Regions from separate parts of the Streptomyces sp. NBC_01429 genome, predicted to be linked through region 4. Evidence: riboswitches for the same ligand, from Rfam matches in the RefSeq annotation. Region 4 holds a riboswitch; each other region holds the start of a gene.

Region 1 (3,753 bases), 3.9 Mb from region 4:
GATCGCCTCCGCCGGTCTCGTCTCCCTCGCGCACGGCACCAACGACGCGCAGAAGACCATGGGCGTCATCACGCTCGCGCTGGTGACCGGCGGCGTGCTCGCCCCGGGCTCCAACCCGCCGGTGTGGGTCATCGTCTCGGCCGGTCTGGCGATCGCGCTCGGTACGTACCTGGGCGGCTGGCGCATCATCCGCACCATGGGCACCGGCCTCACCGATCTCCGGCCGCAGCAGGGCTTCGCCGCGCAGACCAGCGCGGCCACCGTCATCCTGGCCTCCTCGCACCTGGGCTTCTCGCTCTCCACCACGCAGTCCTGCTCCGGCGCCGTGATGGGCGCTGGTCTCGGCCGCAAGGGCGGGGTGGTCCGCTGGTCCACCGCCTCCCGGATGTTCATCGCCTGGGGGCTGACCCTGCCGGCCGCCGGACTGGTCGCCGCGGGCGCCGAGTTCCTCACCGGTCAGGGCACCTGGGGAGTCACGGCCGTCGCCGTCCTGCTCATCGCGGGATCGGGCGCGATCTGGCTCGTCTCGCGGCGCCAGCCGATCGACCACACGAACGTCACCGAGGGCGCGGACGCCGCGGCTGGTACGGAGTCCCCGGTCGCCGGGGGCGCCGGTTCCGCCGAGCCCGCCGGCATCGTGACGACCGCCATCGCCGCCGTCACCCCGCCGCCCGCCGGGGCCGCGCAGGACCTGTCGGCCACCATCCACGCCCCCGTCCCCACCGGCACCACCGCCGAGCCCGCGCGTAAGGAAGTCATCGCATGAACATCGACTGGGCAGCGCTCGGCTCCGTCTTCGGCGTCAGCCTCGTGACCACCGTCGCCCTGGTGGGCCTGTTCACCCTGGGCATCGTCGCCCTCGCCAAGCGGGAGGGACAGCCGGAGGCCGGTACGGGGGCGCAGGGCGCCGCCGGGTCGCTCACCGCCGTCCGCACGGCGGGCGCCTACCTCTGCTTCGCGCTCTGTGTGGCGGCGGTGGCGTACGGGATCTATCTGATCGTCGCGTGACCGCCCCGCCCCGTGTGGGCCTCGGCACACTGCCCCGTCGCAGGTCAAGGCGGAGTTGACGGGTCTTTCGACGGCGTGGTGGACTGCCGGGGCCATACACGGCGGCAGAAGAGGAAGCCGGTGCGAATCCGGCGCGGTCCCGCCACTGTCACCGCGAGCGCCCCGCACGGGCGCTCCGGGAGCCAGGAACTCCTGCCGCCGCGTCACGTCGAACCGGGGCGCGGACCCTGAGTGAGGACATTTCGCCATGCCTGGCCGCGGTTCTGCCGTCGCGCGCGGCGGCGGCTCCGCCGTCACCGAGCGGGTCTTCGCGTACGGTGCCACCGCCGGCCTGCTGGCCGACCTCCTCTTCGCCGATCCGCGCCGCGGCCATCCTGTCGCGGCGTTCGGCCGGGCCGCCGGGGCCGTGGAGCGCGTCCTGTGGCGCGACCACCGCGGCTGGGGCGCGCTGTACACGGTGGTGTGCGCCGGTGGCGCCGCCGGGGCCGCCGCGCTGGCCGCCCGTGCCGTACGCCACCGTCCCCCCGCCGCCGCGGCCCTCACCGCAGCCGCCACCTGGTCCGTGATCGGCGGGACCTCGCTGGGCCGCGAGGCGCGGGCGATCGGCGCCGCGCTGGCCGCCGGGGACGTCGAAGGGGCCAGGGAGCGGCTGCCGCATCTGTGCGGGCGCGACCCGCAGACGCTGGACGGAGCGGGAATCGCGCGGGCCGTCGTGGAGTCCGTCGCCGAGAACACCTCCGACGCCGTCGTGGGCGCGCTGGTGTGGGGCGCGGTCGCGGGTCCTGCCGGGCTGGCCGGGTTCCGGGCCGTGAACACGCTGGACGCGATGGTGGGGCACAGGAGCGAGCGGTACCGCCGGTTCGGCTGGGCCTCCGCGCGGCTCGACGACGCCGCGGGATGGCCGGGGGCCCGGCTGACCGCCGCGCTGGCGATCGTCGCGGGCGGCGATCCGCGCGGGGCGCTGCGGGCCGTACGGCGGGACGCTGCCCGGCACCCGAGCCCCAACGCGGGCCCGGTGGAGGCGTCGTTCGCCGGCGCGCTGGGCGTACGGCTGGGCGGCACGCTCGCGTACGGCGGGCGGGTCGAGCACCGGCCGGTGCTGAACGGCGGCGGGCGGTCCGTGGAGGTAGCCGACATCGAGCGCGCGGTGCGGCTGTCGCGCCGGGTGAACGCGCTGGCCCTGGCGGCCTGCGTGACCGGCCGGGTCGTGTACGGCACCCTGCGGCGGACGGCCGCGCGAAGGAGGAACGGATGAGCCGGGGCGGGCGCGGCGGCGGGCTCCTGATAGCGGGGACCACCTCCGACGCGGGCAAGAGCGTCGTCACGGCGGGGATCTGCCGGTGGCTGACGCGCCGCGGGATGAAGGTCGCGCCGTTCAAGGGGCAGAACATGTCCCTGAACTCGTTCGTGACGCGCGAGGGCGCCGAGATCGGCCGTGCCCAGGCGATGCAGGCGCAGGCCGCGCGGGTGGAGCCGACCGCGCTGATGAACCCCGTGCTCCTCAAGCCGGGCGGCGACCGCAGCAGCCAGGTGGTGCTGATGGGCCGGCCCGTCGGGGAGCTGAGCGCCACCGACTACCACGGGGGCCGGCGCGAGGCGCTGCTCGGCACCGTACTGGAGTGCCTGGAGGAGCTGCGGTCCACCTACGACGCGGTGATCTGCGAGGGCGCGGGCAGCCCGGCCGAGATCAATCTGCGCCGTACGGACATCGTCAACATGGGCATCGCGCGGGCCGCCCGGCTGCCGGTGGTCGTGGTCGGGGACATCGACCGGGGCGGGGTCTTCGCGTCGTTCTTCGGCACGACGGCGCTGCTGAGTCCGGAGGACCAGGGGTTGCTCGCGGGCTATCTCGTCAACAAGTTCCGGGGCGATGTGTCGCTGCTGGAGCCGGGGTTGGAGATGCTGCGCGGGCTGACCGGGCGGGCGACGCTCGGGGTGCTGCCCTTCCGGCACGGTCTGGGCATCGACGAGGAGGACGGACTCAACGTCTCGCTGCGCGGCGCCGTGCGCGAGTCGGCGGTGGCTCCCCCGTACGGCGAGGACGTGCTGCGGGTCGCGGTCTGCGCCGTACCCCTGATGTCGAACTTCACCGATGTGGACGCGCTGGCGGCCGAACCGGGTGTCGTCGTGCGGTTCGTGGACCGGCCGGAGGAGCTGGCCGACGCGGACCTGGTGGTCGTGCCGGGCACGCGCGGCACGGTGAAGGCGCTGGCCTGGCTGCGCGAGCGCGGTCTCGCCGACGCCCTCGCCCGGCGGGCCGCCGAGGGCCGTCCCGTGCTGGGGATCTGCGGCGGCTACCAGATCCTGGGCGAGCGCATCGACGACGAGGTGGAGTCGCGGGCGGGCACGGTGGCCGGGCTGGGACTGCTGCCCGTACGGGTCACGTTCGACCGGGAGAAGACCCTGGCCCGGCCGGTCGGGACGGCGCTCGGCGAGCGCGTCGAGGGGTACGAGATCCACCACGGGGTCGCCGAGGTGCGCGGCGGCGACGCGTTCGTCACGGACGCGGAGGGACAGCGCGTCGACGGCTGCCGGGTGGGGGCCGTCCGGGGCACGCACTGGCACGGGGCGCTGGAGAGCGACGCGTTCCGGCGGCGCTTCCTGGCCGAGGTGGCGCGGGCGGCCGGCCGCCGTTTCGTCCCGGCGCCCGATACGAGCTTCGGCGCGTTGCGCGAGGAACAGCTCGACCTTCTCGGTGACCTCATCGAGGAGCACGCGGACACCGACGCGCTGCTGCGGCTGATC
Region 2 (3,753 bases), 1.9 Mb from region 4:
ACGACTGACGACTGACGACTGACGACTCCGACTCCCGATCCGACCGCGGCGGGCCGTTGGTCCGATGCCGCTCGGGGCACGTCGGCCGGACACGGCGAGCTGTCCGGCCGACGTGCCCACCGGGATCAGGAGTTCTCGGTCGCCAGCTCGGCCCGGATTTCACGGGCGGCGGTGACGAGGTTCTCCAGGGAGGCCCGCGTCTCGGGCCAGCCGCGGGTCTTCAGACCGCAGTCCGGATTGACCCACAGCCGCTCGGCGGGGATGGCCTCCAGTCCCTTGCGCAGGAGGGCCGCGGCCTCCTCGGCGCTCGGGACGCGCGGGGAGTGGATGTCGTAGACACCGGGCCCGGCCTCGCGCGGGTAGCCGTGCTCGGCCAGTTCGCGGGCGACCTGCATGTGGGAGCGGGCCGCCTCCAGGCTGATGACGTCGGCGTCGAGGTCGTCGATGGCCTGGACGATGTCCCCGAACTCCGCGTAGCACATGTGCGTGTGGATCTGGGTGTCCGGCCGTACGCCACCGGTGGTCAGCCGGAACGACTCGGTCGCCCAGGCCAGGTAGGCGGCGTGGTCGGCGGCGCGCAGCGGCAGTGTTTCGCGCAGGGCCGGTTCGTCGACCTGGATGACCGAGGTGCCGGCCGCCTCCAGGTCGTCGACCTCGTCGCGCAGGGCGAGCGCGACCTGGCGCGCGGTGTCGCCGAGCGGCTGGTCGTCGCGGACGAAGGACCAGGCGAGCATGGTGACGGGGCCGGTCAGCATGCCCTTGACGGGGCGCTCGGTCAGCGACTGCGCGTAGGTCGTCCAGCGCACCGTCATCGGCTCGGGGCGGGAGATGTCCCCGGCCAGCACCGGGGGCCGGACGTAGCGGGTGCCGTAGGACTGGACCCAGCCGTGCCGGGTGGCGAGGTAGCCGGTGAGCTGTTCGGCGAAGTACTGCACCATGTCGTTGCGTTCGGGCTCGCCGTGGACCAGGACGTCGATCCCGGCCTTCTCCTGGAAGGAGAGCACCTCCCGGATCTCGTCCTTGATCCGCTCCTCGTACCCGGCGACATCGATCCGCCCGGCCCGCAGGTCGGCCCGTGCCGTGCGCAGTTCGGTGGTCTGCGGGAACGAACCGATGGTCGTCGTCGGCAGCGGCGGGAGGCCGAGGTGCGCGCGCTGGGCGGCGGTCCGTTCGGCGTACGGCTGCGACCGCCGGCCGTCCGCGTCGGTGATGGCGGCGGTACGGGCACGTACCCCGGGATCGTGGGTCAGCGCGGACCCGGCCCGGGAGACCAGGTCGGCGCGGTTCGCCGCGAGTTCGGCCTGGATGGTGCCGGTGCCCTGGCCGAGACCGCGCGCCAGGACGGCGATCTCGTGCGTCTTCTGCCGGGCGAAGGCGAGCCACCGGGCGATCCGCGGGTCGATGTCGCGTTCGGCGGAGGCGTCCAGCGGTACGTGCAGGAGCGAGCAGGACGTGGAGACGTCCACGCGGTCGGCGAGGCCGAGCAGCGTGCCGAGAGTGGCGAGGGACTTCTCGTAGTCGTTGATCCAGATGTTGCGTCCGTTGACGACGCCCGCGACCAGCCGCTTGCCGGGCAGTCCGCCGGCCGCCGCGAGGTCTTCGAGGTTGGCGGCGCCCGATTCGGTGAAGTCGAGGGCCAGTCCTTCGACCGGGGCCTTGGCCAGTACGGTCAGCGCCTCGCCGAGCCGCCCGAAGTACGAGGCGACCAGCAGCTTCGGCCGGTCGGTGGCCGCGCCCAGGTCGCGGTAGGCGCGGGCGGTCGCGTTCAGTTCGGCCGGGGTACGGTCCTGGACCAGCGCGGGTTCGTCGAGCTGGACCCACTCGGCGCCGGCCGCCCGCAGATCGGCGAGCACCTCCGCGTACACCGGCAGCAGCCGGTCCAGCAGGGTCAGCGGCTCGAAGTCGGCCGCGACGCCCGGGGCGGGCTTGGCCAGCAGCAGGTAGGTGACGGGGCCGACGAGGACCGGGCGGGCGGTGTGGCCGAGCGCGAGGGCTTCCGTGAACTCGGCGACCTGCTTGGCGGAGTCGGCGGTGAAGACGGTGTCGGGGCCCAGCTCGGGCACCAGGTAGTGGTAGTTCGTGTCGAACCACTTCGTCATTTCCAGCGGGGCGATGTCCTGGGTACCCCGGGCCATCGCGAAGTAGCCGTCCAGCGCGTCGGCCTCGACCGCCGCGCGGTGCCGCTCGGGGACAGCGCCGACCATGACGCTGGTGTCCAGGACATGGTCGTAGTACGAGAAATCACCGGACGGCACTTCATGGATTCCGGCGTCGGCCAGCTGCCGCCAGTTCGAACGGCGGAGGTCCGCCGCGGTCTCCCGGAGGGCGTCGGCGCCGACCCGGCCCTTCCAGTAGCCCTCGATGGCCTTCTTCAGCTCACGGTTCCGACCCTGGCGGGGGTAGCCGTACACGGTGGCTCGTGCTGCCGCGGCTGCGGGCTTCGCTGTCACGGAACTCTCCTTCGCGAGATGTGTCCTGGTATCCCGGGGACGGGACCGAGGACGCGAAGGGACGACCGACCGGGCGGCCCACGACGCTGTGCCGTCGCGCGTGCCGCTCGATATGTACGCCGACCCGCCCACGAGGTCACCGGGATGTCCGCGCGCGATCGGTCGCGTGCGGGCAACGGGCAGGTCTTCGGACTCGCGGGCCCGTCTCGTGTGGATCACGAGACACCTACTGGCCGTCGCTTCCCGGACCCGGTCGGATCCAGTGCTTGTATGACGGCGGTCGTTCCCACTCACCGCTGCGGGGCAGTCCCGGATTCCCACCGGGTTCCCTCTTACGACACCCCGCCTGGCGGACGGGGCGAACCAGCTGCACGTCCACCTTAGAGCGAGAAGAGGCGGGCGCACACTCCTGCCCGCATCCCGGGACGCGACCCGGGTCACGCGAAGTGACGGTATGGTGACGCCCCGGAGTTCCGGGGGGCTCCGTGTTCGGACCCGGGGCCCGCCGCGTTCACGCCCGGGCGACTCCGCGTTCCGGTTCGCGGCGGGGTCACCGTAGGGTGACCGACGCGATCGTGTTCACGTTCCGGACCGGGGCAGGCCGGACCGGGGCTGTGGGTCCAACTCCCCCCAGAGGTACGGCGAAAGGACACCCGTCCGTGAAGGTTCACCACCTCAACTGCGGCACCATGCTGCTGCCCACCGCCCACCTGGTGTGCCACGTCCTTCTGCTCGAAACCGACAACGGCCTGGTCCTCGTCGACTCCGGCTTCGGCCTGGAGGACATCGCCGACCCCAAGCGGCGCCTGGGGGCTTCGCGGCACGTGATCCGGCCGGTGCTCCGCGTGGAGGAGACCGCCGCCCGTCAGGTGGAACGGCTCGGCTTCAGCCGGGACGACGTCCGGCACATCGTCGTCACGCACTTCGACGCCGACCACATAGGAGGGCTCTCCGACTTCCCCCGCGCGCGCATACATGTCACCGCCGCCGAGGCGCTCGGGTCCATGATCGCGCCGTCCCGGCGAGAACGCATGCGCTACAGCTCGGCGCAGTGGGCGCACGGCCCGAGGATCGTCGAACACAGCCCCGACGGGGAGAAATGGCGAGGATTCGCTGCGGCCAGGGAACTCGACTCCATCGCTCCCGGGATCGTCCTCGTCTCGCTGCCCGGCCACACCCGTGGACACGCGTGCGTCGCGGTCGACACCGGCCCCCGCTGGCTGCTGCACGCCGGTGACGCCTTCTACCACTCCGCGACGGTCGACGGCCGCTCCCGCATCCCCGTCGCCCTGCGGGCCATGGA
Region 3 (3,753 bases), 5.5 Mb from region 4:
TCCGCGGCCCGCGCCCAGTCGCGCGGGGGAGTGGTGGCCGCTGCGGCCTTCATCGAACGCGCGGCGGCCCTGTCGCTCGACGCCGCCCGGCGGACCGAACGGACACTCGCGGCCGTGGAGGCCCATCTCGACGCGGGCACCACCGACACGGCGGCGGAACTTCTGACGACGGTCGAGAACACGGCACTGGACGAACTCCAGCACGCCAGGGTGGATCTGCTGCGGGGCCGGATCGCCTTCGTACGGCACACCGATGTCAACGGACCGATGTTCATGCTGCGAGCCGCGCAGCGACTCGCGGTGTCCGACCCGGACCAGTCACGCGAATGGTTCCTGGACGCGCTCGAAATGAGCCTGGTCGTCGGACGGGCCAGCGGTGTGATGGACAGTGTGCTGACCGCCGCGCGGGCCGCGGCGCCGGAATCGCGCTCCCCGGACGTCCTGGACGCGCTGACGCTGCTGAGCACGGAGGGGCACCGGGCCGCCGCGCCCCTGCTGAGGAACATACTCGACGGCGGTGACAGCCCCCTGTGGACTCGGCGGCCCGCGCTCGCCGTCATGCTCGCCTGCGAACTGTGGGACCCGCACGCCCATGAGGCCGTCGTCGACTCGCTGATGAAGACGGGCCGTGCGTCGGGTTCGCCGCTCGTGCTGCGCCTCGGCCTCGCCCAGCAGACGTCCTGCGCCGTGCTGAGCGGTGACCTCGGGCAGGCGATGGCGGCGATCACCGAGGAGGCGGCGATCGCCGACGCGATCGGCGGGCCCCCGGTGACGTACCACCGGCTGCAACTGGCCGCGATGCGCGGCCGCCGCGAGGAGGCGATGGAACTGTTCGCATCGGTCCTCACAGCGGCCGGCGCGCGCGGCCCGGGACAACTGATCGCCAACACCCACTGGGCGGCGGCCGTGCTGCACAACGGCTTGGCCGACTACCCGGCCGCACTGGCCGCGGCCCGGCAGGCCACCGCGCACGGCGACCTCTTCCTCACCGGGATATCCCTGCCCGAGCTGGTGGAGGCGGCCGTCCGGTGCGGCGAGCCCGCGGCCGCCGCCACCGCCCTGGAATCCCTGACCGAACGCACCGAAGCCGGCGGGACCGTCTCGGGCCTGGGGATCGCGGCGTACGCGCGAGGGCTGGTGACCGGCGTCGAGGACCACTACCGGGAAGCCGTCGACCTCCTGGACAAGAGCCCCCTGCTTCCCTACCGGGGCAGAGCCCATCTGCTGTACGGGGAGTGGCTGCGGCGCGAAGGCCGCAGGCGCGACTGCCGCCGCTACCTGCGCACCGCCCACGAACTGCTGTCGGAGGCCGGGATCGAGGCGTTCGCCCGCCGGGCCGCCGACGAGCTGCGCGCCACCGGCGAGAAAGCCCGCAGCCGGTCCGGGCACACCTACGACCAACTCACCACTCAGGAGGTGTACATCGCCCGGCTGGTCGCCACCGGCGCGACGTCCAACGAGGTCGCCGCCCGGCTGTTCCTCAGCCCGCGCACCATAGACGCCCATCTGCGCAACATATTCCGCAAGCTCGGCATCACCTCCCGCAGACAGCTCAGGAACCGGCCCGACCTCGGCGTCTGACGGATGTCGCCACCGGGCGGTACGGGATCAGGTGTCGCTGGTGTTCAGGTGGGCGAGCGCGGTGATGATGCGGTCGGCGATGTCCTCCGGCCAGGGGAACGCGTGGGCCAGGGTGCGCTGGTGGGCGAGTCCGTGCAGGCCCAGCCAGAGTGCGACCGTGTCGGCGGAGGGGTCGGTGCTGGTGGATTGGCCGGCGTCGACGCAGCCGCCGAGGACGCCGGCGAGGAGCCGCATGGTCTCGTCGCCGAGTGTGGCCAGATCCTGCTTGGTCAGGGAATTGTCGCCCAGGTCCGGCATCCAGAGCCCGCCGAACATCGTGCGGTAGCGCTCGGGGTGGAGCCGGGCGAATTCGAGATAGGCGTGGCACACGGCGTACAGGCGTCGCCGCGGGTCGTCGTCGGTCCTGTCCAGCGCCGCGCGCACGCTGTTCTCCAGCGCGGTGAACTCCTGGCGCACGACGGCGAGCATGATGGCCGGCTGGTCGGGGAAGTGCGGGTAGATCGACGGCGCGGCGATCCCGACCCTGCGGGCGACCGACCGCAGGGTGATGGCGCGTTCGTCGCCGCCCTCGTCGAGGAGTTCCACCGCGGCGGCGACGATGTCGTCGCGCAGGCGGCCGCCCTCGCCGCGGCGGTTGCGCGCGCGGGCCGGTCCGCGTGCGGCCGATGCGGCTGATCCGGTGTGTTCCATGCTGTCACCTTACATAGTGAAGTTTAGCGCGGAGGTCCCCCTCCTCCCGGAGGGGCGACAACCCGTACCCGCTAAGCTGCAGACGCCCCGTGGGGGAAGTCCGGTCGAATTCCGGCGCTGACCCGCAACGGTAGGCGGAGCCGTCTCATGGCTTCGCAAGCCCGATTACCCGCGGTGGTGATGGCTCCTGTCAATTCGCCGTGGACTGCGAGAGGCGCTGCGCAGGGCGCTCCCGCGTCCGGGCCGCTCCTTCGTTCGCGCAGGTGCACGGCCCGAGGCGAAAGCGGTCCGCCCGTGGTCACGCCCCTCGAACACATACCTGCCGCGCCCTCGCGTACGGCCCGCGCCGGTGGCGGGCCCGCCCCTCCCCGGCGTGTGCCCCTGCCGCTGTTGCTGATCACCCTGGGTGTCCTGCTTCCGCTCTCCCTCGTCTGCGGCGCCGGACTCGGGGCCTCGGGGCTCTCCTGGGGAGCGGTGTCGCGCTACCTGTGGGCCGGTCTGACGGGAGGGGCCATCGCCCCCGACGAAGTCCCCGGGTACACCATCGTCTGGGAACTGCGCTTTCCGCGAGCCGTGCTCGCCGCTGTCGTCGGGGCCGGTCTCTCGGCCGTCGGCGTCGCGGTGCAGGCCATGGTCCGCAACGCCCTGGCCGACCCGTTCGTCCTCGGCATCTCCTCCGGCGCGGCAGTCGGCGCGAACGCCGTACTCATCTTCGGAGCCTTCGGCGCGCTCGGTGTCTGGGCGCTGTCCACGGCGGCCTTCCTCTCCGCACTGCTCGCGATGATGCTCGTGTACGCGATCGCCCGTACCGCTCGCGGCCTGACCCCGCTGAGACTGGTCCTGACGGGCACGGCGATGTACTACGGTTTCTCGGCCGTCACGACGTTCATGGTCTTCGCCGCCGAGCGGGGCGAGGCCGCCCGCTCCGCGATGATGTGGATGCTCGGCAGCCTCGGGGGCACCACATGGTCCTCCGTGCCGATCGCCGCGGGCGCCGTGCTCGGTGGCCTCGCCCACCTCGGGTGGTCGGCGCGTCGCCTCAACGCCCTGGCGATGGGCGACGAGACCGCCGCCGCCCTGGGGGTGGACGCGGGAAGGCTGCGCAAGGAACTCTTCCTGGTCTCCGCCGCGGTCACGGGAGCGCTGGTCGCGGTGAGCGGCGCGATCGGCTTCGTCGGCCTGATGGTCCCGCACGGCGTACGGATGCTGGTCGGCGCTGATCACCGCCGGCTGCTGGCCGTCGCACCGCTCGCGGGGGCCGTCCTGTTGATCTGGGTGGACATCCTCTCGCGCGTGGTACTGGCGCCGGCCGAACTGCCGGTGGGGGTGCTGACCGCGATGATCGGCGTGCCGTGCTTCGTCCTGCTGATGCGCCGCCGCTCCTACACCTTCGGGGGCGCGTGATGCGGATCGACATCGATGAGCTGACGGTCGAGATCGCCGGTGCGCGTCTGGTGGAGGACATCACTCTGCGGGCCGGCG
Region 4 (3,753 bases):
CGGCCGGAGCCGGGCCTGGGGTCGAATGTCGCCGCGTAGCCGACGACCTCCCCGTACACCTGCGGCGCACCGCGCTCGCGCGCCCGGGCGCCGTCCTCCAGGATGACGATCGCGCCGCCCTCGCCCGGCACATGGCCCGACGCCGCCGTGTCGAACGGCAGATAGGCGCGGGCCGGGTCGTCGACGGTGCTGACCAGCCCGCCGGACAGCTGGGCCGACCAGCCCCACGGGTCGAACGCCGAGTCCACCCCGCCGCTGAGCACCATCGACGTGCCGCGCCGCACGGTGCGCCGGGCGTGGCCGACCGCGTCGAGCCCGCCCGCCTGCTCGGCGACGAGCGCGGCGCCGGGTCCGCGCATGCCGTTGCGGATGGAGATCTGGCCGGTGTTGACGGCGTAGAACCAGGCGAACGACTCGTAGACGCTGACGAATTCGGGGCCCTGGCTCCAGAGCTTGTGGAACTCCCGGTGGGTGAACTCGAAGCCGCCCTGCGCGCTGGAGGTGACCACGCCCATCTCGTAGTCCGGCAGGGTCTCGGGGCCGATCCCGGCGTCCGCCAGCGCCCAGTCGGCCGCGACCAGCGCGTACCGGGTCGAGACGTCGGTCTGCGGCAGCAGCCGGCTGGGTAGCAGCTCGCCGGCCTCGAAGTCCAGGATCTGCCCGGCCAGCCGGGACGGGTAGCCCGAGGCGTCGAAGCGGGCCAGCTCGCCGATCCCGCTCTGCCCGGCCAGCACGGCCTTCCAGTAGGCGTCCGTGCCCAGCCCGTTCGGGGCTGCCACGGCGAGCCCGGTGATCACCGTACTCATCGCGCCACCTCCGGATCGTGCAGCACCATCGCGCTCTGGAAACCGCCGAAGCCGCTGCCCACCGTCAGGACGGTGTCCACCCGCTGCTCGCGCGCGGTCAGCGGTACGTAGTCCAGGTCGCACTCCGGGTCGGCCGTGCGCAGATTCGCCGTGGGCGGTACGACATTGGCGTCGATGGCCAGCAGCGAGGCCGCGATCTCGATCGAGCCGATGGCGCCGAGCGAGTGCCCCACCATCGACTTGATGGAGCTGATGGGCACCTCACGGGCCCGCTCGCCCAGGCTGCGCTTGTAGGCGGCGGTCTCGTGCCGGTCGTTCTGCTTGGTGCCCGAGCCGTGCGCGTTGATGTAGTCGATGGCGCCGCGGTCCAGGCGGGACTCGTCGAGCGCCACCCGGATCGCCTCGGCCATCTCGCGGCCGTCCTTCTTCAGACCGGTCATGTGGTACGCGTTGCACCGGGTGGCGTAGCCGCCGACCTCGGCGTAGATGTGCGCGCCGCGCGCGCGGGCCGCCCCGTACTCCTCCAGCACGAACATGGCCGCGCCCTCCGCGAGCACGAAGCCGTTGCGCGAGCCGTCGAACGGCCGGGAGGCGTGTTCCGGGTCGTCGTTGCGGGGGGTGGTGGCCTTGATGGCGTCGAAGCAGGCGACCACGATGGGGGAGATCGGGGTGTCGGCGGCGCCGGCGACGACGGTGTCGACGGTGCCCTCCCGGATCAGCTGCACCGCGTAGCCGACGGAGTCGAGGCCGGAGGTGCAGCCGTCGGAGACCATCGCCACCGGGCCCTCCGCACCGGCGGCCCAGGCCACCTCGGCGGGCATCACCCCGGGGCTGAGGTAGTCGAACATGTGCGGCGAGAGATAGCCGGGATCCACCAGCCACTCCCGGCCCGCGTCCGACATGACCAGGTACTCGTTCTCCAGACTGGTCGCCGAGGCGACCGCGCTGCCCAGGCTCACCCCGATCCGGTGCGGGTCCAGGGAGTCCAGCTCCAGACCGCTGTCGGCGATCGCCTCCCGGGTGCAGGCGACGGCGAACTGGGTGGCGCGGTCCATCCGGCGGATCTCCCGGGGGCTGAGCCCCTCCGCCGCCGCGTCGAAGTCGACCTCGCCCGCGATCCGGGACCGGAAGGGCGAGGCGTCGAAGAACGAGATGGCGCGGGTGGCGGTACGGCCGTCGGTCAGCAGGCTCCAGAACTCCTTCGTCCCGGCGCCTCCGGGGGCGCGTACGCCGATACCGGTGATCACTACGCGCCTGCTCAACGCGGGCCTCCCGCGCGGTCGTGGGCGGGGCCTTGGGCGGGGCCGTGGGCGGGGCCCGGCCCCGTGGACCGGCAGCGCCCGGCGCCGGTCCTGTCTCGGTTCATGCGGAACATCGCTGTGCGTCCTTTCGCCTCAGAGCCTGTCGGGTGCAAGGCTGCTGGTGGCGACTTGAGCGCGGCTCGACGCCGGATGGTGGCGCGAGGGAGCGCGGCCGGTGACCGGGGCCCACCTGTGGAAACACGGCCGACAGGGGCGATTTCCGGCTGTGATAGCTTGCCGAGGCCAGTCGAACCCATGTACGTGGGTCAGGGAATCCGGTGGAAATCCGGAGCTGACGCGCAGCGGTGAGGGTGACGGGCGTGGCATCGGCCACTGGGCGGCGACCGTCCGGGAAGGCGTCACGTCCGGGAGATCCCGAGTCCGAAGACCTGCTGGCCGCCCCCGTCCTTTCAGGCGGCGGGGGAGCACCGTACGAACGGGCTCCGCGCATGGGCCCTCGAACGCAGAGGAACCACCGTGCCGATCGCGCGCCCGCTCCGTCCCGCCGCACTGACGACCCTGCTCCTCGCCGGAGCCCTGTCCCTGACGGCCTGCGGGGGAGGCGGTACGGCACAGGACGCGAAGACGGCCGAGGACGAGGCCGCCGGATATCCCCGTACCGTCGAGAACTGCGGACAGCGGGTACGGATCGACGCCCCGCCCCGCCGCGCCGTCTCGCTCAACCAGGGGACGACGGAGATCATGCTCTCCCTCGGTCTGGCGGACCGCATGGCCGGGACCGCGACCTGGACCGACCCGCTGCTGAAGGGGCTGGAGAAGGCCAACGCCGAGGTCCCCCGGCTCGCGGACAACAACCCCTCCTTCGAGAAGGTCCTCGACGCCGAGCCCGACTTCGTCGCCTCCTCCTTCCAGTCGACGCTGGGCAAGGGGGGCGTGGCCACCCGGGCGCAGTTCGAGAAGCTGGGCGTGCCCACGTACATCTCGCCCGCCGACTGCACCAAGAACGACAAGACCGTGGGCACGGACGGCGCCCGCTCCACCCCGCTGGCCATGGAGAGCGTCTACGGCGAGGTACGGGACCTGGCCGAGGTCTTCGGGGTCGAGGAGCGCGGCGAGAAGGTCGTCGCCGCGCTTGAGGCCCGGATGGCGAAGGCGACGGCGGGGCTGGACGCGGCGAAGACCGAGAAGGTCACGCTGCTGTACTGGTTCGCCAACTCCGACTCCCCGTACATGGGCGGCTGCTGCGGCGCCCCCGGCATCATCACCAACGCCGTCGGCGCGAAGAACGTCTTCGACGACACCCAGGACGAGTGGCCCCAGATCAACTGGGAGACGGTGGCCGACCGCGACCCCGACTTCCTGGTGATCGGCGACCTCACGCGCAAGTCGCAGTCCGCCGAGACCGCCGCCAAGAAGATCGAGTTCCTGGAGTCCAATCCGGTCACCAAGGAGATGGACGCGGTCAGGAACAAGCGGTACGTGCTGCTCAGCGGCCAGGCGATGAACCCGACCATCCGCACGGTCGAAGGCGTCGAGAAGGTCGCCGCTGCGCTGCGCTCGTACGCGCCCGCGAAGTGACGATCCAGCGGGAGCGGGATCCGGAGCGGGACTCGGCGAGAGATCCGGCGGGGGAAGCGGCCGCGGATCCCGGTGCGCCGCAGTCCGCCGCACCGGAGCACGCCGCA

The links. A riboswitch is a leader RNA that binds a small molecule or an ion and turns the genes downstream of it on or off. The one in region 4 is predicted to bind cobalamin.
Region 1: it holds a riboswitch for cobalamin, as region 4 does, so the genes downstream of both, OG627_RS27610 (cobalamin biosynthesis protein) here and OG627_RS09710 (ABC transporter substrate-binding protein) in region 4, are expected to answer to the same signal.
Region 2: it holds a riboswitch for cobalamin, as region 4 does, so the genes downstream of both, metE (5-methyltetrahydropteroyltriglutamate--homocysteine S-methyltransferase) here and OG627_RS09710 (ABC transporter substrate-binding protein) in region 4, are expected to answer to the same signal.
Region 3: it holds a riboswitch for cobalamin, as region 4 does, so the genes downstream of both, OG627_RS34025 (FecCD family ABC transporter permease) here and OG627_RS09710 (ABC transporter substrate-binding protein) in region 4, are expected to answer to the same signal.

Annotation. Positions count from the first base shown of each region.
Region 1 is NZ_CP109599.1:6,268,664-6,272,416, reverse strand. It holds gene OG627_RS27620 (inorganic phosphate transporter) at 1-766, shown strand, start outside; gene OG627_RS27615 (hypothetical protein) at 763-1,008, shown strand; cobalamin riboswitch at 1,071-1,222, shown strand; gene OG627_RS27610 (cobalamin biosynthesis protein) at 1,256-2,263, shown strand; gene OG627_RS27605 (cobyric acid synthase) at 2,260-3,753, shown strand, end outside.
Region 2 is NZ_CP109599.1:461,637-465,389, reverse strand. It holds gene metE (5-methyltetrahydropteroyltriglutamate--homocysteine S-methyltransferase) at 126-2,450, opposite strand; cobalamin riboswitch at 2,612-2,833, opposite strand; gene OG627_RS02110 (MBL fold metallo-hydrolase) at 3,110-3,753, shown strand, end outside.
Region 3 is NZ_CP109599.1:7,823,123-7,826,875, forward strand. It holds gene OG627_RS34015 (ATP-binding protein) at 1-1,581, shown strand, start outside; gene OG627_RS34020 (TetR/AcrR family transcriptional regulator) at 1,609-2,271, opposite strand; cobalamin riboswitch at 2,287-2,462, shown strand; gene OG627_RS34025 (FecCD family ABC transporter permease) at 2,587-3,675, shown strand; gene OG627_RS34030 (ABC transporter ATP-binding protein) at 3,675-3,753, shown strand, end outside.
Region 4 is NZ_CP109599.1:2,341,879-2,345,631, reverse strand. It holds gene OG627_RS09720 (ketosynthase chain-length factor) at 1-806, opposite strand, end outside; gene OG627_RS09715 (beta-ketoacyl-[acyl-carrier-protein] synthase family protein) at 803-2,068, opposite strand; cobalamin riboswitch at 2,335-2,518, shown strand; gene OG627_RS09710 (ABC transporter substrate-binding protein) at 2,585-3,646, shown strand.